DNA from 3 places in the Paenibacillus sp. WLX2291 genome. Region 1 is predicted to be linked to each of the others. Evidence: riboswitches for the same ligand, from Rfam matches in the RefSeq annotation. Region 1 holds a riboswitch; each other region holds the start of a gene.
What was found. A riboswitch is a leader RNA that binds a small molecule or an ion and turns the genes downstream of it on or off. The one in region 1 is predicted to bind thiamine pyrophosphate.
Positions count from the first base shown of each region.

Region 2: another riboswitch for thiamine pyrophosphate. It lies ahead of ACDE64_RS01770 (ABC transporter substrate-binding protein); the one in region 1 lies ahead of ACDE64_RS13420 (thiamine phosphate synthase).
Region 3: another riboswitch for thiamine pyrophosphate. It lies ahead of thiM (hydroxyethylthiazole kinase); the one in region 1 lies ahead of ACDE64_RS13420 (thiamine phosphate synthase).

Region 1 is NZ_CP176755.1:3,138,482-3,145,494, forward strand. It holds gene ACDE64_RS13400 (thiazole biosynthesis adenylyltransferase ThiF) at 1-313, opposite strand, end outside; gene ACDE64_RS13405 (thiazole synthase) at 328-1,095, opposite strand; gene thiS (sulfur carrier protein ThiS) at 1,097-1,300, opposite strand; gene thiO (glycine oxidase ThiO) at 1,491-2,669, opposite strand; gene ACDE64_RS13420 (thiamine phosphate synthase) at 2,659-3,384, opposite strand; TPP riboswitch at 3,750-3,857, opposite strand; gene ACDE64_RS13425 (hypothetical protein) at 4,063-4,968, opposite strand; gene ACDE64_RS13430 (serine/threonine protein kinase) at 5,382-6,884, opposite strand.
Region 2 is NZ_CP176755.1:422,209-429,221, forward strand. It holds gene ACDE64_RS01760 (ABC transporter permease) at 1-737, opposite strand, end outside; gene ACDE64_RS01765 (MTH1187 family thiamine-binding protein) at 734-1,027, opposite strand; gene ACDE64_RS01770 (ABC transporter substrate-binding protein) at 1,147-2,220, opposite strand; TPP riboswitch at 2,311-2,419, opposite strand; gene ACDE64_RS01775 (pyridoxamine 5'-phosphate oxidase family protein) at 2,808-3,224, shown strand; gene ACDE64_RS01780 (Spo0E family sporulation regulatory protein-aspartic acid phosphatase) at 3,622-3,816, shown strand; gene ACDE64_RS01785 (hypothetical protein) at 4,189-5,853, shown strand; gene ACDE64_RS01790 (bifunctional 2',3'-cyclic-nucleotide 2'-phosphodiesterase/3'-nucleotidase) at 6,330-7,013, shown strand, end outside.
Region 3 is NZ_CP176755.1:4,659,581-4,666,593, reverse strand. It holds gene ACDE64_RS20040 (FecCD family ABC transporter permease) at 1-58, shown strand, start outside; gene ACDE64_RS20035 (DUF1129 family protein) at 133-801, opposite strand; gene ACDE64_RS20030 (alpha/beta hydrolase) at 1,284-2,114, shown strand; TPP riboswitch at 2,213-2,314, shown strand; gene thiM (hydroxyethylthiazole kinase) at 2,452-3,285, shown strand; gene thiD (bifunctional hydroxymethylpyrimidine kinase/phosphomethylpyrimidine kinase) at 3,307-4,116, shown strand; gene thiE (thiamine phosphate synthase) at 4,113-4,799, shown strand; gene ACDE64_RS20010 (helix-turn-helix domain-containing protein) at 4,986-6,266, shown strand; gene ACDE64_RS20005 (hypothetical protein) at 6,660-7,013, shown strand, end outside.

The DNA.
Region 1 (7,013 bases):
TGGAGTTGATTTGTCGCAGACGATCCCGAGCAGCAATTGCTTTCGGTACACGATCTGCTGCGTCCTGCTCCGTAAAAAGCTGCTGACGCTGCAAATTGCTCCACTCTACATAATCACGATCTGCAATAATTACACGCCCCACACCTGCACGTACGAGCGTCTCCGCAGAACTGGAGCCAAGTGCACCTGCACCAATAATCAGCACAGTGGATTGCTGCAACTGCTGCTGACCGTCCCGCCCAAGCGGTGCAAATAACTCCTGCCGCGAGTAGCGTTGATGGTTATCCATCGTGGACGGTTGTTGCGTATTCATATTATCTTCTCGACTCAAGTCGTAATCATCCCTTCTGCAGGGCTGCTTGCCACTGCATACTGCCGCACTGGAATCATACCAGCTTCCCGACCAAGCCGACCGGCTTCTACAGCCAGCCGCATGGCATTTGCCATACGTATCGGATCATTGGCACCGGATACCGCAGTATTCAACAGTACTGCATCAGCACCCAACTCCATCGCACGTGCTGCATCCCCAGGCGAGCGAATACCGGCATCAACAATTACCGGTACGCTGGCATCACCGATAATCCATTCCAGCGAAGACGGATTTAGAATTCCGCGTCCAGAGCCAATCGGTGATGCTCCGGGCATAACGGCATGTACACCGAGCTGTTGCAGCCTTTTTGCCAGCATATAATCATCGGAAATGTAAGGCAACACCGTGAAGCCGTCCGCCAGCAAAATTTCGCAGGCTTTGTACGTTTCCAACGGGTCTGGCAAGATCAATGCGTCATTGCCGATGACTTCAACCTTTATCATATCACATAATCCAGATGCTCTGGCGAGACGAGCGATACGTACAGCTTCTTCCGCTGTGTGCGCGCCTGCCGTATTGGGCAACAGCTTATACTTCGTCAGATCCAATTGCTCCAGAAAATTAGGCTCATCTGGCTGATCCAGATTTAAGCGCCGAACAGCGAAAGTCAACACCTCTGTTCCTGAAACCTTCACAGCTTGCGCCTGTGTATCCAGATCACTGAATTTACCTGTACCAAGTAATAAACGTGATGAGAATTGATGTTGTCCAATATTCAACATATTAGCCACCTCCTACAAAATGTACAATCTCTAACTTGTCGCCTGCTTCTAACTGGGCTTGTCCGTGATCCTGTTTTTGCAAAATCTGTTCGTTATGCTCGACGATAACCATTTTGCCCTGCAATTGAAGAATATTCAGCAATTGCTGTACCGTTTCGGGCGCATCGGGAAATGTACGTGTACTGCCGTTGATAATCAACTGCATAGTAATTTTCCTTTCGTTTGCGACTGTTTTATTCTGTACTCTGTACTCTGTACTCTGTACTCTGTACTCTGTACTCTGTACTCTGTACTCTGTACTAAATTACCTGAGATGAGTTTGCTAATTGAAACTTTCTTTTTATAGGATTGATCATTGTTGACTTCTTACTTCTTGATGCAGATAAGAGCTAGCATCAAGAGGTGGAGACATGAACAGAGGCAGCATCTACAGAATGCATGAAACGCAAGGCGCGCTCGGGGTGAAAGCAGTTTGGAATGGCTGCATTCCCACGTCCGGCTATCGCATCTGCGATCCATTTGGCTGTACCAGCTGCCAACAAAATCCCATTGCGATAATGTCCAGAGGCAATCCATAATCCGGGCAGCTGCGGTACTGCACCGAGATACGGCAATTCATCCGGTGTTCCGGGTCGTACACCAGCCCAGCAGCGCAGCAGCTCAGCTTCGCCAAGGCGCGGTAAATGGCGCTGACCTTTTAGCAATAATTCCATCACTGCTCCTGCTGTAAAGGTAGTGTCATGCTGTCCCGGTTTGCTTGTTGCTCCTACCCAAATTTTGTGATCATGCTTGGGAATCAAATATATCTGCTCGCCATAGATCGTGTGATGCAGCCACGGTACAGGTGTCTGAAGTTCGATGAGTTCTCCTTTAACCGGAACAAATGGCAATTGCCAGTGTTCAGCCATCAACAGCCTTGATGTACCCAACCCAGAAGCAAGTACTACATGCTCACTGCGTAGTATCGAATCATCGGTCACTACACCGCAAACGGCACCATTACCTCCCGTTTCTCGCAACAGACGGTTCACATCATAATTTCGATAAACATCTGCCCCGCCATGAATGGCTGCACCTACCAATGCTTCGGTAAGTAGCTTAGGAATTAGCTGCAACTCATCCGGGTTGTACATCATACCTTGCTCTGCCCGTATATACGGCTCAACATCTGCCAATCGTATAGCATTCCACCATTCCAACCCTTGCTGCGGGCTAGTATCGGCAGCATTCCCTATAGAGGCAGCAACATTTATAGTGTTGGCAGTATCTTCAATTGGTAAAAGAAATCCTTCCTTGCGCAAACCAATGTCGATTCCAGTGCAGTTATACAAACGCTGCGCAAGCGCCGGATACAATGAACGACTGCGTAATGCGAGTCGCTGCAAATCCTGATGCACAAAATGCTCAGACGATGCAGCCAACATTCCACCTGCTGCACCGGAAGCTCCTGCTGCTGGTCGTTGTTTTTCTACTATCGCGACGTTTGCTCCACGGCTCTGACATTCCAGTGCAATCGCTGCTCCAATTGCGCCCGCGCCAACGACAATCACATCGTACTGTCCTTCATGTCTCATGAATGCCACTCCCTGTTGTCCCGTTCATCTCTCGTGGACGTTTGTTGTAAACTGCTTGTTGCGCAGAACCAGTCTGTTGTATAGCATCTGCATATTGTTGGACTGCTTGCAGCGGAGAACTGGCAGTGAATATGGAAGACATCACCGCTATGCCAGCCGCACCAGCAGCATGTAATTCTGCACAATGATGTGGCTGTATGCCGCCAATTGCGATTATAGGCATATTTGTTGCTGAACAGACTTTTGCCAGTTGCTCTACTCCGCGCGGTTCGACTCCGTGCTTGGACTGGGTAGCGTAAATATGTCCGAATATTGCATAATGACAGCCTTCCTGTTCTGCTTCCCATGCACGTTCAACACTATGAACGGAACGACTGATCGTTAATGAAGATGATTGAGCAATGTTGTGATTGGATTTGGTCGAAGATTTGTTGTCTGACTCAATGCAATCACTGGCGGTATACATAGCTGCAAATTCTGGTAAATGTACACCTCCAACCCCTAATTCCAGCGCCAATTGCGGATGATTATTAATGACAATCAAAAAAGCAGGTATATCTCGCAGCAACATCTGCTGAACGGTCTGTATGATTTGTTGCTCTGTCCAGCTTTTTTCACGAATATGGATTGCTGTCACGTAAGGATGAATACGTACACTAATGTCTATCACACCTTGTTGCGTTAGCGTACCGGGAGTCACTACATGCAGTTCCATTGGATCACCTTCTTTGTATGCTTCGTTTGTATAACTGCCTTGCAGATACCAATATACGCAAAACAGCCACCTTCCAATTGGAAAGTGGCTGTTTATTTTATCGTTATGAAATAAACAGGGTTTGCACTCGGATTCACCTGCAAATCAGTGATCCTTCTGCTACCCAGAGCAAAGGCAGATTCATGAGGTTGAAGATGATCATAATCTATTCCGGTTAACTATTATATTCACATCATTTACCGTATTATATTGCCTGATCGCGATCCATCCCATAGTAACTATCATGTAATAGAATATAACCGATCATGCTGATACAACATTAGATGCTATTTAAAACCCGGAATACGTCTTCATTTCCTCATATCGGATATGCTCTTCCACTTCCCTACGCTGGTATGATCCAGATCAGGTCCAAAGGGTTCGTCAGCAGTATGCTGTCATCTCAGCCTATAAAGGCTCCCCTAGTGCATATGGATATGCTGTTGTCGTTTGAAACATTCTCATCTTAGCAAACCTGTATCAATAAAGCAAATGAAGCTGCTATTTTCATATACAGGTTTATCGCTGTTTATGTAAATGCACCCTGGGTGCACTTTATAATCTGCTAGTTACAATTTATTATTTACCATCTGTTACATGATTAAGCTTAGCAGGTTCAGGAAGTCGATCTGTTTACAATCAAACGGGAGAATATACAAGCGATGGCATTTTCAATGCCAGATGACGAATCCGATGAATGCTAGACCGTTCACCCGCCAGTACGGCTTGCTGTGGCAAAGCTGCATTTTCCTGTTGCTCAAGCTGTTCGAGAATACCCGATGTCAGCAAAAACGATTGTCTGAAAAATTGACCCAATTGTTGCTCTGGCCAATCGAGAACAAGCCGATTTCGCATAAAAGACAGCAGGCGTTGTACATTCCATGCATCCTGTAAAGGCTGGCAATGATTCAGTGTGTATAACTGGCGCTGCAACCCAAAACGACGACTGATTTCGGTTTCTGTCAGTTTGCCTTTCGGTTGATATGCTCCGATTACCGGCATCCATGAAGAACTCCATTCCCAATCCGCATATAATGGGTTGGCAAAAAAGTTGTGCAAGGACTCGCGGTTTTGTCCCAGATTCACAACTACGAGGTCTGCCAATTCAAGCAATGGCAGCTTGTCTTCGCCACAACCTGCATCCATTAACACCAAGTCATAATGATGACTTGCCGCCTGAAATAGATTGTTCCAAAATACAGGATTGCGGTTTGCTTCGTTGTGAGCATGTTGTGTTCCTGCCAGTAAATGAAGCCGATCACGTACTAGCGGCACCATATAATCGGTCACATTGCCTGCATTCAGAATACCTGACTGCTGCAAATAATGCAGACGATCAATGCCAGGCCCGTTCTTCCAGATGTCTGCCACTGGCTCGCTCAAATCCGCTGTAATTCCATATTCTACACCATGTCCACGTTCATCATTATGGCAGAGAAGCAGACGTGCCCTGTATTGCAATGCAGCTGTAATCGCAGTAATAACTGTATGCGCAGACGTTTTACCCTGTCCGTTATCCGGACTCCAAAACATAACCGTCGTCATATTCACTCCTCCTTATCTCCCTGGCTATCCGTGGGATCATAAGCAGTCGGTTTATGATCCTGTTTGTGCGTTTGTGTATACAGGCAACAGAATTGATAGCACATCAGATTGCAATCGATAATGATCATTGGTGCAAATATTTTCTGTAAAAAGTGATGAATCATTGCAACCTTTATCGCAGCCTGTATTGATGTCTGTACAATGTTTGCAGATGGCCCGTATGTGGTATGATGTTTGCTACGAATAGAGAGTGAATAGATGTGGATGAGTTCGCAGATAGCCGTTTAGTACAGCTTATAATATATTACTATTGCTTCAAAGTGATAAAAGGCCGAGTATGGAATGATCTTATGTACCCTGTCCAGTGAATCTACGTCTGAGACTTTTTGCATTCTAATTGTTGAATATCAAATTTAAAACAGGGAAAGATGGAATCGAAAGCGCTTCTTTCGCGGGATGGCGGGCAAATAATTGCGCAAAAGAAGGGTAAGCAATTCGTCCATATCCTGCTGTCGATCAAACGGATCAGGCTGAGCTGGCAACCCATACACATGGTCACTCCCCAATTCACGTTGCAGCCGTTGCACCGCTTCCTCTTGTGCCAGTGGTAAACAATATTGCCATTTCTCCTGCGAATAACGCCTCAAATCATGAACCATATTCAGTATATCCTGATACCGCCATTCCGCCCCAGAGCCAACAACAAGCGGCAAATCAGCGCGTAAAAACTCCTCCAGTCGATCATTGCGCCGATATCCACCAAGATCCAGTATCAAAAAATGATAACTGCCGCTGAGGAGTGAAACAACTTCCGCTCGTGCTGCTTCGCGCCAGTAATCGACCCCTTCCAGTTCAAATCTTCGCGACTCGCGCAGCCTTTCCTGATCGGTCATTCCTTGTAATGCTACCTGCTGGATACGGGCAAATGCACCCGGGTAACTATTCATTTCGACCAGTGCGACTTTGTGCCCAAGCCGGGCAAGGTAGTGAGCGATGCTAACTGCTGTATGAGTTGTACCTGTTCCCGGTGTCGCCCCAATCAAAGCAATCACCTGTGTTGTTTTGTTCCATTTCAGCATAGTCGAAGGATGATCACTTCCGGCTTGAGCAGCAGAATGCCCGATTGCTAGATTTAGCGCAGTTCTCGCTTCGCTTGCCGATTGAAAACGATTGGCAGGGCTATATTGTAATAAACGACGTAGCATCTGTATAAAAGCAGGCTTTACATCGTTACGGATAGATGATTCCACCTCACTTTTCCATTCACTATATTGACCCGCAGTACATAGATACAACAGCAATGCTCCCAATCCATACAGATCAGAACGATGATCCGTCTGTCCACTGCCGTATTGTTCTGGAGCGGCAAAACCTACCGTTCCTAACTTGACTGTATCTTGATTCTCGTCTGGCTTAAACGTACGAGCAATGCCAAAATCAATCAACCGAATTTCACCCTGAGATGTAATCATCACATTCGATGGCTTCATATCGCGGAATACGATCGGCGGATTGTGCTGATGTAGATATTCCAGCACACTGAGTAGCTGATCTCCGCACCGCATAATAAAATCGCCATCCACTGTATGCGGCTCCATTTGAAATTTATGTTCCAACGTATCTCCATCGATATAGTCCATTACAAGATAGGTGTAACCATCTGGATCATTTTGAATATAATCGACGATACGCGGCAGACATGGATGTACCAGTGTTGTCAACATGCGCGCTTCAGCAGCAGCTTCACGGTATTTGGACGGTAACGATACCGTCTCCTTAATCGCCCATTGTTTGCCCGGCAGCTTCAGATCATGTGCCAAATATACATGACTCATCCCGCCACTGCCAATCTGTCGTTCAATATGATACCGTTGCTCCACTATCGTCCCTTGCTGCAATCGTGTTGGGAAAACCATCACCGTATCTCCTCCCCTGTAACGGTATCACAATGCCCCATTACAGTTCCTTATCGTTATGGCAGCGACCAGTGAATGATCCGTTCAAGCGGGTATAAAAAAGAAAAGCATCCCGCCGAATAAACGCCA
Region 2 (7,013 bases), 2.7 Mb from region 1:
CACCATCTCTCCAGCCATACAATGATGGAGAACATGAGCAGACTGAGCAGCACCACAATCATGATCGCCACAAACATCCGATCCGTACGGAAGGCGGACTTTTGCAGCAGCATATAATAGCCCAGCCCTTGATCACTGCTAATCCATTCCGCGATAATAGCACCCATAATGCTATACGTCGCGGCGATGCGCAATCCAGAAAAGACGGCAGGCAAACTGTACGGCAATTCCAGCTTCCAGAAGATCTGACTGCGAGAAGCACCGATCATTTGCATATAGTTTAGCATGGTGCGATCTGTACCGGCTAATCCACCGAGTGCGGCAACCGTAATCGGGAAAAAGCAGACTAGCACGATGACGATCAGCTTGGATAATATGCCAAAGCCAAACCAGATAATGAGTAGCGGCCCGAGCGCAATAATCGGAATATTTTGACTAAGAATGAGCAGCGGATATAGGGCACGCCGGAGAAAGGGAACATAATGCAGCACACCTGCCACGATCAGCCCGGTTGCCGTACCGATCGCAAAGCCGGACAGTGTCAGCTTGAGCGTCGCCCACGTATGCCCAAGCAGCCGTTCATAGCTGCTGGACGCTTCATGCGCAATTTGCAGCGGAGCGGGTAGAATCCAATCCTCAATTCCGAACAGCGACGTCGCCGCCTGCCAGAGCAACAGTAACAAAACGACCGCCCCTGAGGGCGGCCATATGCCTTTCCACCATTCACGTACCGTCATGCTCGGTATTTCTCCGTTAGACCGTTCATGCTGATGCCGGTGGGATTATGGGCGATTTTGATCTGGGAAATGATGCTGGGACTTCCTTTGGCGACCAGTGCTTCATGCATACGGCGCACGATATCCAGCAGCTCCTCCAATTCGCCTTCCATCGTCGTTTCCAGCGGATGTACTTCGTAGGGAACGCCAGAGGACTGAATGACTTCAATCGCGGCATCGACGTAATCGTAAGAATCCTCGCCGGGCTGTGTTTTGGGAATGACCTGAATGCTGAGTAGTGTCTTGGACATGGAATCTGCCTCCTTGAATACAAAGATGAGAGATGATGAAACCTGTTATACGACGATATGGTATGGCAAACTTGCAATACCTGTATATGCAAATGATGCTTGTATACGGAAATGACTATTTATTTTGCTGTAGTATCTGTTGTGGTCGTAGTGTCTTGGGTCGTTGCCGAAGCGGACGGCAAGAAGTCATTAGTAAACGCCTTGCTTGCATCTAGCGGCTGCTCCAATAGCTTCTGTTTGTACATCCAGTCGGCGTAACCTGCCCAGACGGATTCTTTTTGCAGACCCCACTGAGCAGCGTCATCCTGATAGCGCGGCGATAACCACTTCTGGCTTGCTTTGACCAGTTCGGGATCGAGATCGGGAACGGCTTTGATTAGAATATCAGCAGCTTTGTCGGGATTGGCGATGGCATATGCATAGCCTTTGGCTGTGGCAGACATGAATGCCTTCACCAGTTTGGGATCGTTTTTGATCTCATTCTCGTTCGTTACGATAACCGGTGTGTAATAGTCGAGATTTGGTGAGTAGTCTTTGACGTACAGCATATCGAGCGGTTCGCCGCGCAGCTCGGCTTCGATTCCCGTCCAGCCGTAGAAGATCCACGCGAAATCAATGCCTTTTTTGACAGCTGTAAAATAGTCTGCATCGCCGATATTCACACTCTTCACCTTGCTAACATCACCGCCGTCTGTGTCCATGATCGACTTCATGACGGCTTCTTCGACCGGTGAACCCCATGCGCCGTATGACTTGCCTTCCATATCCTTCGGCGACTTGATGCCGCGATCTACCGGAGCGGCAAAGCCGGACGTATTATGCTGAATGACTGCTGCCAGTGAGACGAGCGGCACATCCTGTACACGCGCCTGCGTCACGCTCTCCTGATAGCTAATGCCAAACGGCACCTGACCGGAAGCGACCATCGTATCTGCGCCGCCTTGACCGGGCTGAATGATCTTCACATTCAGACCAGCTTCCTTGTAATATCCCATCTCTTGAGCTACATACAGACCGGTATGATTCGTATTCGGCGTCCAATCCAGCACGACCTGCACATCTTGTAATGCAGTTCCGTTGTCAGTGCTGCCAGTGCTGTTCTGACTATCACTACTGCGTTGTCCGCAGGCAGTTATCAGTAGCACCAGAGACAGCAGAATCAGCACACCTGTTTTGTTGCGTAATGTATTCATGTTTCGGTAAGACTCCCCTCTGAATATCGTGCTTGTTATATAAAAAAAGCGCCCCGGACAGGGACGACATAGGTGCATATATGAGTAGACATACATGGCATGCTTCACTTCCTACGCTGGCATTATCCAGATCAGGTATAAGGGTCAGTATTGTTGGAATACACTCTCAGCCGGCTTCCCAGCTCCCCTAGACAGATATGCGCTTTTTCTAGCTGTAATTATAGACGAGCAGGGCATAACTGTCCAGCAGGTCAGCCGCGAGCGTATCGTCGAAACATACAGCTGAACCGCGGGCTGAACCGTTGGAATGAGAAAGCGGATGTTCATAGTAAACGGATGCTAATACAACAGCAAGCAGGCGATACATTCGCACCGAACCGTCCCAAAACAAGCTGTAACAGGTTCACTGCCAGCCGCATCGGGTATGTATGCAATGAAGTATTTTTTATACCATTAACGGATCATACGTATGTATATCCGTTGTCATAGGACGAATACAACTGAGTGATCAGGATACATGTCCATGATAGAAGCAGAATCTGGAACAACCAATACCTTATCTTCCCACTTGCGAAAGGAGCTTGATCATGAGTACATCCATCGAAGAACAAGCAATCATCAAAGCCCTGTCTGACAATCCATTTTGTGCATTTGGTACAGTAGAGAATAACAAGCCGAAAGTTCGTTATATGGCGCTCTACAATGAAGGATTGAACATCCATCTGGCAACGGATCGCAAAACGCATAAAGTTGAAGAATTGGAACAAAACCCGAACTGCTATCTGCTGCTAGGTTACGAAAAAGGCGGCAATAACGAAGTGGTTGAAGTACAGGCAACGGCAACGGTGTCTGATGATGCCGAGCTGAAGCAGCGCGTCTGGAAAGACGATTTCAAGCAATGGTTCTCTGGACCGGATGATCCCGATTATGTCGTACTGGATATCAAACCACAAACAATCGAATATACCGATCAGGACGGCAATAAGCAAACCTGGCAGGGCTAATCCTGCCGGTTGCGGTTACACCTAAGAGATACGATCAGCCTTGCTGTCGTATTTTGTTACACAGGTAAATCCTTGTCATAGTAGGCATTCGTAAAATCCGGTGACGAATTTTGTAAATTTCTATCCCGAAATACAAAATTCCAAACCGGATTTTTTGTCATTTTTTGTTTCCAAAATAAGGATAAAATAGGTACTGTAGGAACTTGAAACGTCACATGAAAGTAAGGTATAACCAATATAATACCAACAATTTAATGTAAACAACTAAGACATATAGATGAAGCAGCATTCTTTCGCAGATCAAACCATACAATCGCGGGATATGGTGATGGAAAATATGCCCGTAATCAGACAGAGCATGCACGTTGGAAGGGGTATTTTACGGGAGGTGTTTTCCTTGGACCTGGAAAAGATTGAACAGCAAATCGAGCAGGAGCGCCGCATTCTGAACCAGATGGCAGCCGAACATGGCATTCGGGATCACCGGGTGATTGATCAGTCAGAACAGCTGGATCGTATTCTGGATTCGTATTTGCAGTACAAGCATCGCAAACGCCGGGAGCCAGCTCATAAATTAAATGAAAATTGCTGATCTTGTTATCGGGATTCCCGGTAGTAGGACAGTGTGACAAAACGCCGATTGGTAGGTGATCCTGCCGATGCGGCGTTTTTTGTATGACATGCAGCAAGTTGCTCAAAGGCTTACAACGAATAGGATTGTAGACGACGCGACAGTCCGCGATAGGACATTCGGTTTATGAACGAAAACAAGTTTATTGCCGGATGGCAGAGACAGCACCATACTTTGGAATACATAACGGCATCGCCAAGTCTGTAAGCAGATGCAGAAACAGCGATCTGTCGCACTGAAACAATCAGGCTAGTGCAATGTAGCCATTTACAAGCTAGTCCCAGTCACCAGAAGCTACTATATACTATACGTTGCGAAAGGATGATCTTTACTATGACAAAGTGGAGCACTATTGCGAGTTCCTTATCGCCGGACAAGATGTTTTTGATGAAGCAAGCGATGGAACAGCTGGATACACGATACGACGAGCAGGAGAGCATGATATGGGATGAAGAGGGGCAGCACGATACACGGGAAAGCGCTCATTATGCGCTTGGACTGCTGCTGCGCGGTAGTCTGAAAGATGTACAGATGGCGAGCGGCATCATTGATCGTGTGCTGGAGATGCAGCTGACGCAGCAAGGCGAGATCTATGAAGGGACATTCCGTGCATCGCCAGAGCAGCAAGCTCCACCATCCGGGCATACAGCTTGGGGAACCTTTTCGCCGGGATATGGATATGCGCAGCAGGACGCGCTGGCAGAAGTGTATCGTCGGTTTGCGCAGTATGCACAGCTGGAGGAGCAGACACAGTATAAGGAGCAATTTTGGCGAGCGGCGGATGAAGTATTTCCGCGGGTATGGGAGAGCTTTGATCCAAATTGGCGCGAGTTTATTGCCTGTACGTTTGCGGTGATTTTGGAGCATTTTGAAGATCGGTTGTCGATCGAACAGGTGGCACGGATGGATGAGGCGATGCAGCGTGCGGTATCCACATCGCTGAAGCGGTATGTATCGCAATCCATTCCGACGAATACGAATATTGAATTGATGCATCTGTTTATCGCGCATTATTATGGGCATCGGTATGAACAGAGAGACTGGATTCAGCATGCAGAGCGTGGAGCAATGGCGCTGCTGGACGATTATAGGGAGCTGCATTCCTTTGCCGAATTCAATTCCAGTACGTATTATGGGGTCGATCTGACGGTGCTAGGCATGTGGCGAGTGTATGGACGTTCGGTATCGTTTCGCAATATTGGGTTACAGCTGGAACACGGATTGTGGGAAGATATCTCTGCATTTTACAGCCCTGCTATGGAAAATATATGCGGACCGTTTGCACGTAGCTACGAGAATGAGATCACTAGTCACAGTTCCATTGGTGTGCTGCTCTATCTGGCGCTGGGCGAATCAAAGCGTCATCTCACAAGCATAAACTGCGAAACAAGCCATGATCTGCTTATTGCGCTAGTTGGTGTAGATGTACCAGAAGCAGCGTTACAGCAGCTGAGAGAGCAGCAAGGCGAGCGGTTTGTGGTTCGTCAGTTCAAGGAGTTGTGCGAACGTGATCTGCCAGGGCATAATCGGCATGTGTGTACCGCTACGGCCTGGCTATCACCGCAGCTGATGATCGGCGGTCTAACAGGGAGTCATAATACAAACGGGCAGATGCATCATGCTACCGCTCACTGGCTGGATGAGCAGGGACGGCGATATTCTATGCGTATGGTACGGCGGGAGGTCGGACAGAGCTGGAATACCCATCTGCGTGGCATGACATTTAACGTAGAGACGGAGGTAAGCCGTCTGGATATTACTGCTCATTTGGAGGCTGCTGTACCGATTGAGCTGGTCTTCGAGCTAGAAGGGGCTGCTCTGCATGAGATTCAGATTACCGCTGATCGCTGGCAGTTGCCGGGGTTGACTGTTCAGGTGGACGCGCAGGCTCCACAGCCGCAGGTCATACAGCAAGGTAGTCGGGCAGAGATCGTATATGCAGTGGAGCATAGTGACAGAATCTGGAATCAGATGCATTTTCGCTTGTATTTTCTGTAAAATAAAACGTCTCCTTTCACTGATCAGTTGATCATAGGAAAGGAGACGCATATAAGGCAGGAATATTCTGTCATCGCAGGGGATTTATACTGAACATCGCAATCATGGAGCAGGGCATACAAGCATCTTTCACTGAATGATTTGGATAAAAAACAAAGTTATATAGCAGGTTTTATAACAAAGAATGATACATTAACAACGTTTCAAAGTTATTTTTCACAAAAACATTAAAAAAACCTTAAATTATACTTCAAATATATCAGCCAATAGTATACAATTCTATCATGTAACAGGGTATACGGTCTTGCGTCGACTTTCATTTTACCATCGGTCAATACTTAACGGGAAGAGACTTCCTATCTATTCTGGTTCATACATAACTCGGCTCCGGCTGAACCGCGCGTTACCGACCGTTATGGAAAGCGATACATCAAGCTGATACCCGTGCTCAATTTATGTGGGAGGGGTTTTGTATTTTGAAACTGGGGAAAAAGACGATTCGCAATGCGGTTAGCGCATTTGTAGCACTACAGCTGTTTGCTGTTACGGCAATTCCGGTATTCGCAGCGGACGCAACAGGCAGCGCAGTTGTGAAGATTCGACTGATGGAAACGACGGACATTCACACGAACGTGGTCAACTATGACTATTATTCCGATAAACCGACGGATGAGTACGGTTATGCGAAGACAGCAACGCTGATCAAAGCTGCGCGTAATGAAGCGAAGAACAGCGTTCTGATCGACAACGGTGATCTGCTGCAAGGCACACCGCTGGGTGATTATATGGCGAAGATCAACCCGCTCAAAGACGGTGAAGTGCATCCAGTTTACAAAGCGATGAACCAGTTCGGCTATGATGCCGGTAACTACGGTAACCATGAGTTCAACTACGGTCTCGATTTCCTGGCAAAAGCGGTTAAGGGCGCTAACTTCCCTTACGTGAACGCCAACATCTACGTTGATGACGGCACAGGCAAAGGCGAGAAAAACTACTTTACCCCATACCTGATTCTCGACAAAAAAGTAACCGACGAGAGCGGTACTACCCATGATCTGAAGGTGGGCGTGATCGGCTTCGTGCCACCGCAAATCATGCAGTGGGATAGTGCGAACCTGAACGGCAAAGTAGTCGTGAAGGATATCGTAGAAACCGCCAAC
Region 3 (7,013 bases), 1.5 Mb from region 1:
GCCGTATTTTCTATATTTGTTATGGCGCGAGTTCCGTCCTGCGCGTGCACGCGCATAATCAAAAAGGGCACGCTGTCACAATCTAGCGACAGCGTGCCTTTTCATCATTCATAGTATAGAAGGGATCATTCGTTAGCGGCGCATAAAGATAAACTTTTGACCTAGAATACCGATAATGCACAGGACAAGGCTAATCCACGGCGAAATGATCACGACTGGCATCACATTACGCAGATAGTTGCCGACCACGATAATAGCGACCAGAATGACCACATACGTCAATACAGAACGAGCGTTGATCTGCATACGCGGACGATCCAGATCGCTCTTTTCTACTGGCTGATTCGCTACACGCGTGACCAGCTCCACCAGCACGATCGCACCAGCGGCAACCAGTACAAGCGTCGATAGACTGATCTCGCCGACGACACCCGTGCCGCTGACGTTGATTTTGAAAAAGCCGGCAAGTGCTTGCAGTAGAAATACCCACGTAAGCGCGATCCAGACGATCATAATATAATACATCGGTTTGCTGAGTTGCCGGCGCTCCGGCAAATTCTCTATCAACTGAGTGGCATATGTGTCGGAGTCTTTGCCGAACAGCTGTAAGGCGCTCTGCTTCCGTTTCTGTGCATCCAGTAGATGCTGTCCCATTTCCAGCAGCAATTCTTCGCCGGACTGGCGCTCGATCCGGGCATCTCGAACATAGACGATCACATCATCATAATAGTTCAGATTTTCCGTATTGAGCTGATCCCGGATCACATTGATGTCTTTGACCAAATGACGCACTGTACTCATAGCTGTTCCTCCATTTCTCGCTAGATTTTATGATAGTTAAACCGCCTGTCGTCTGACAGTGAATGTTACGGACGAACATGCGGATCATACCTGATATGCAGGATATGTATATTCACTATTACCCGGAATACACGGGATATGTCGCAGGTTATGATGCCATGCGCAGGGCGCTCTGCATCTGATACATATAGCGCTTGCAATCGTACTTGCACGCATGTACCGATCAACCCGGAAACCACTATTTTGCCACACTTTCGCAAGATTGACAATTCACTCGGCAAAATGATATTATAGGAATATAAATAAAACTTACTAAACATATCGGAATTATTTAATTTTAAATGAAATTGTCCATTTGGTTTGCACTTTGCGTTGTGTAGCTGACATGTAGATGGACAGATCTAACAATAGAGGAAATGGATATCGGAGCGCTGATGAAGCCATGCCTCATGCAGCAACCATACAGACAAGGAGGAATTACCATGGAACGGAATATTACGATTCGTCATCATGATGTAGATCTGGCAGCCAGTATTCATTACCCGGCGCAGGAGCACAAGTCGGAAGGCAAGGGTAAAGGGCGAACACCGCTGGTCGTGATCTGCCACGGGTTTATCGGCAATCGGATCGGTACAGATCGCCTGTTTGTCAACAGTGCGCGCGAACTGGCAGCAGACGGATACATGGTTGTTCGTTTTGACTATGCGGGTTGCGGTGAGAGTGGTGGTCAATATGGTCAACAGGGCATTGAGTCCATGGTTGAGCAGACGCGTACCGTATTGGATTATGTCGTCAACTGCAATGATATTGATCCAACGCGTGTAACGTTGCTCGGTCACAGTCTGGGTGGTGCGGTAGCGCTGCTGACTGCGGTGCGGGATCGCCGTGTGAATCATTTGGTGCTCTGGTCGGCGGTTGGTCATCCATTTAACGATATTGTCAAAATCGTCGGTCGCGAAACGTATGAGCAGGCGGTCATTCAAGGGGAAGCAGATCATCAGAGCTATACGTTCACGCCGGCTTATTTTGAATCGTTGGGCAACTTCCAACCGTTCCAAGAAGCACGCCGGTTTACTGGCGATGTGCTGGTCGTGCATGGCACAGGCGACGATGTGATTCCGGTCGACTATTCGTTCCTATACCAAAAGGAATTTTGGACACGGACGGAAGGTCGCTGTGATAAGCAGATTATTTTTCAGGCAGACCATACGTACTCATCCGGTCCGCATCGACGCGAACTGCTGGATCATACGCGCCAATGGCTTGCCGAGCGCGAAGCGGCACAGACACAGTGGCAGCACTGGATGATCTGAGTATCGTACACCGATCCTTTTTTGCCAAATGATCATGAGCGTGATATGGTAAACATGCAACAACTAGTATAGGCACAATCAAACTGTATAGGTTATACGCATTTCACTAGGGGAGCCTGACGGCTGAGACGGAATATTGTTCCGGACCCTTGGAACCTGATCTGGATGATACCAGCGGAGGGAAGTGGAACATCGATTCGTTCATGCAACAGACAGCCATTGTGATCATAACATGGCGGTTTCTAGTGAAAGGATACGACCCACCTGTCTCCTACGGGAGAACGGTGGGTCTTTTTGCGTTTGTTTGTATTGTAAACCATCTGAAGGAGGAAATAGAATGTCTTTTTTGCGAACGGTACGGGAGCGTCAGCCGCTTGTTCACAATATTACCAATGTTGTCGTTACGAACTTTACTGCGAATGGATTGCTGGCGCTGGGCGCCTCGCCATTTATGGCATTTGCACATGAGGAAGTAGAGGATGTAGCAGCGATGGCAGGAGCCGTCATGCTCAATATCGGTACGCTTGATCCGTATGTCGTGCAGTCGATTTTGTTAGCAGGCAAAGCGGCGAATCATGCCGGTGTACCGGTAGTATTCGATCCGGTAGGTGCCGGAGCGACGCCCTACCGCACCGCTTCTGCTCAGCAAATTACGGAAGAAGTGCGCGTCGATATTGTGCGCGGCAATGTGGCGGAAGTTGCCAACGTCATTGGAGAAGCGTGGCAGATCAAAGGCGTCGATGCAGGCGGCGGAGATGGCGACCGCGTACAACTGGCAATTCGGGCGGCGCGCCAGTTGCACTGCATCGTGGTCATTACAGGTGCTGAGGATCTGGTGACAGATGGGGATCAAGTGTATGGCATCGCCAACGGTCATCCTCTGCTCACACAGGTCACAGGAGCAGGTTGTCTACTTAGCTCGGTTGTGTCTGCATTTGCTGCGGTTACGGATGGAAGTCGGGCGCAATTGTTGCAGTCGTCGGTAGCGGCGTTGACCTTTTACGGAGTAGCTGCGGAGCTGGCGGCGGAACGTGCCGGGCAGCATGGAACGGGTAGTTTTCAGATCGAGCTGTTAAATATGTTAGGTACGGTTACGCCGGAGCAAGTACAGCAGCGGGCGCGTATGACTCAGAAATCAGACATTCATCAGCCAGATCATCATCTATCTTGAACAGAAAGGAGAGAATATACGATGCGTATTCATCAGGCATTAACGATTGCTGGCTCGGATAGCGGCGGCGGTGCAGGCATTCAGGCAGATCTGAAAACATTTCAGGAGCTAGGAGTATACGGTATGTCCGTAGTGACCGCTGTTACCGCGCAAAATACTGCCGGCGTACAGGGCGTATATCCTGTTGAGCAGCAAGGTGTGGTCGCGCAGCTGCATTCCATCGGCGACGATCTACAGCCGGATGCGGTGAAGACCGGCATGTTATTCAGCGCTGACATTATTCGCGAAGTGGCAGCAGCCGTGCGACAGTATGAGTGGAGCAAGCTGGTAATCGATCCCGTGATGGTGGCAAAGGGCGGTTCCGTACTGCTGCAACAACAGGCGATGCAAGCGCTCATTCAGGAGCTATTGCCGCTGGCGGCAGTCATCACGCCCAATGTACCGGAAGCGGAACTCTTAACGGGTAACACCATCCGCACACTAAGCGAACGCGAACAGGCGGCGCGGCAACTTGTTCAGATGGGCGCTCGTGCCGCCGTTATCAAAGGCGGGCATGATACATCCACCGCGCAAGCAGTCGATGTACTGTTCGACGGTACGCAATTTCATTATGTAGAGCGTCCGCGTGTAGACACTCCGCATACGCATGGCACGGGCTGTACCTATTCCGCAGCTATGACCGCTGAATTAGCCAAAGGCAACGGATTGCTGGAAGCAGTACAAACCGCCAAAGCATTCGTGCATGCAGCAATCGAAGACGGATTGGGCATCGGCTCCGTACACGGACCGACCAATCATTTTGCCTATCGAAAAAGGGGTGCTGTACGATGAATCATCTACCATCCAGCGGTACGACAACACGCATACAATGGATACGTGAACGCTTGCCTCTTTATCTCGTCATGGGCAGTGTGAATTGCAAGCATACGCCAGAGCAGGTACTGGAGCAGGCGATTGCCGGTGGCGTTACGCTATTTCAATACCGGGAAAAGGGCATACAAGCGCTGCACGGCTCAGCATATGTGAAGCTGGCACGGCGTTTGCAGGATATTTGCCGGAAGCATCAGGTGCCGTTTATCGTGAATGACGATCTGGAGCTGGCATTGGAGCTGGATGCGGATGGGCTGCATGTCGGACAGGACGACGCCCCGGCAGAATGGATACGTGAGCGCCTCGGTCCTGACAAAATTGTCGGCGTATCGTCCCATTCACTAGTCGAAGCCAGCCGCGCCATCGCCGCGGGAGCAGACTATCTGGGCATCGGTCCGATCTATCCCACCACATCCAAAGACGATGCAGAGCCAGTACGCGGCACAGAAGTTATCCAGCAATTACGCCACTCTGGACTGACTATCCCACTGGTCGGCATCGGCGGCATTCACGAACATAATGCTGCGCCGGTATTAATCGACGGTGCCGATGGTGTCGCGGTCATCTCCGCCATTGCTGCGTCTGACGAGCCTTCAACCGCAGCACAGCATTTGAAAAAAGTGATCATGGAACACTTAGGTTGAAGGTTATTCCGCATCGTTTGAGTTGCTGTGTGCATTTGCCTATAATGGGATTGAAAATCTCCTGTGTGTATACGAGCTGCGTATGATCCTACTGAAATATAGAGTAACTGTTCATCAATGTAGAGATCGAATCAACATATGCACACAGGAGAGCATACGCAAGCGATGCCGGAAGGAGCAATCTGTATGCTAAAAGAACGAATACAATACCTCTGCGATAAGAAGCAATTGTCCCGCAAGGAGTTAACTGACGGCTTGGTGACACAGGCGCACTTTTCCAATATTTTGGCGGGGCGTTATCCGCTACCGGATGATCTGGCACAAGCTGTAGCACAGCGTCTTGGCGTAGAGACGGACTATATTACACAGACGGACAACACTGAGGAGCATATTTTACGAGAAGCACAGCGAATTGTGGACATGTTGTCGGCACAGGCTTCATCCATTTCGGAGCAGAGCGTGAATGTTCTGCCGGATCGGCATCCAGCGCTGACTGTGGAGTTGACAACCGCACTCATGAAGGCGACCTACTATCAGCAGTTGAACGATCAGGATGCGTATCGGTATGTACATCAGTCCTATTTGAACGTATATCTGGAGCACTTCGGACGGCAAGATCATATTCAATTGCCGACACCGCTACGTCAAGCATTGCTTTTTTATAAAATCCAGCACTTCCGTTCGCTCGGGCAATATCATGATGTGCTACACCAATTGGAATTGTGGCTACCATTGCTGGCACATGGCAGCGAAACATGGTTGACGGCACAGCAGATTCGCCTTGAAGCTTATGTACATACGCGGCAATTGGAACAAGCCAAAGCTTCTTTTGAAACGATCACCTCACATATCTACCAACAACGCATGTTTCATCGGTTATCCGGTTTGTATGTGCTGTATAGCGGATATTGCTTTTCGATGGAGTGGACACAGGAAGCGTTAACCGCCCTATCTATGGCGGAAGCGCATCTCGTACATACACAGCAGCAGAGCGATACGCTAAGCGCCATTATGAACAATCGCATTATTATGCTCACCCGCAGTGGGGAATGGTCGCAGGCAGAGCAAGAGATTGATAACTTTCAAAGTATCGTGCAGATGCAGCCGCAAGAAGTCCAGCAGCAGTGGGAGCCGACGTTGCTGATCTATCGCTGCGATATCGCTTGGACGCGTCAGAGCTGGGGCAAGCTGGTGGAGCTACTGGATATGCTGCGTGCATGTACATTGACCGCCGATCAGCAGATGTCGCTATGCTTTTATGAAAGTCAGCTATCGCTATCCGCCGGGCAAAATGAGTCGTTTGCTGAGCAGGCGCTGCAATGTTTGCCGTATTTTGAACAGATTCGTCAGCAGGAGAGATTGAGTGTGCTGTATGAAGGATTAGCGACGGTGGCGGAGGAGCAGCGACGATACAAGGATGCAGCACTTTATTATCGCAAGCTAGTCTATGTGCTGCGTCGCGCTTGATGATGGAGGATGGAATGTTTAGAAATGGAATGTGAGAGAACGAAAGGTGGAGAATTAGATGCAATCAAGTGAAATTATGTTGCTCAACCACTGTTATATTCGCCCAAACAAGCAATATCAACGCAATCCACGCTCCTATAAACGACGGATTCTCCGTATTTATTTGCAAAAAAGCACCCATTCTCCGCACAGTCCTATCATTTTGTGTGACTCAAGCAGGCATTTTGCCTGCTTTTTTGTATGTTCTCAAACGTATTGTAGCAGTCAATCACCCTTTCTATAATGAAAGTAAGCCATAGGAATGCAGGAGTGAACCAATTGATATGTTCTTTGCCCATTCATCTCGAATCAACCCACACTATACCATTTGAACGTTAAAGGAGAATATGATCCATGATGAAATTTTTTAAAAAGAAAGCTGATTCTAACGACCGATTGCAGCAGGCAGATCAGGCGTTAAACAAAGGCTTGAGCGGTATGCTTATCAAAGGGCTGATTCCTCAGGAACATCGTCAGCATATGAACGCTGGGCTGGAAGCCGCCAAGCAGCGACAATGTGCATCATCCGGTCAGGTAGCAATAACCGCAATGGCAACCGTCGTATCTGTCACAGATACGGGCAAACTGGTCAATTTTGATCCGATTGTGGTCTTGTCGCTGAATGTAGTTGAGAATTGTGGTGACCGTTATTCCCATACTATGGAGACGCTCGTACCAAAGATGCAAATCCCGCGTCCCGGCGATGTG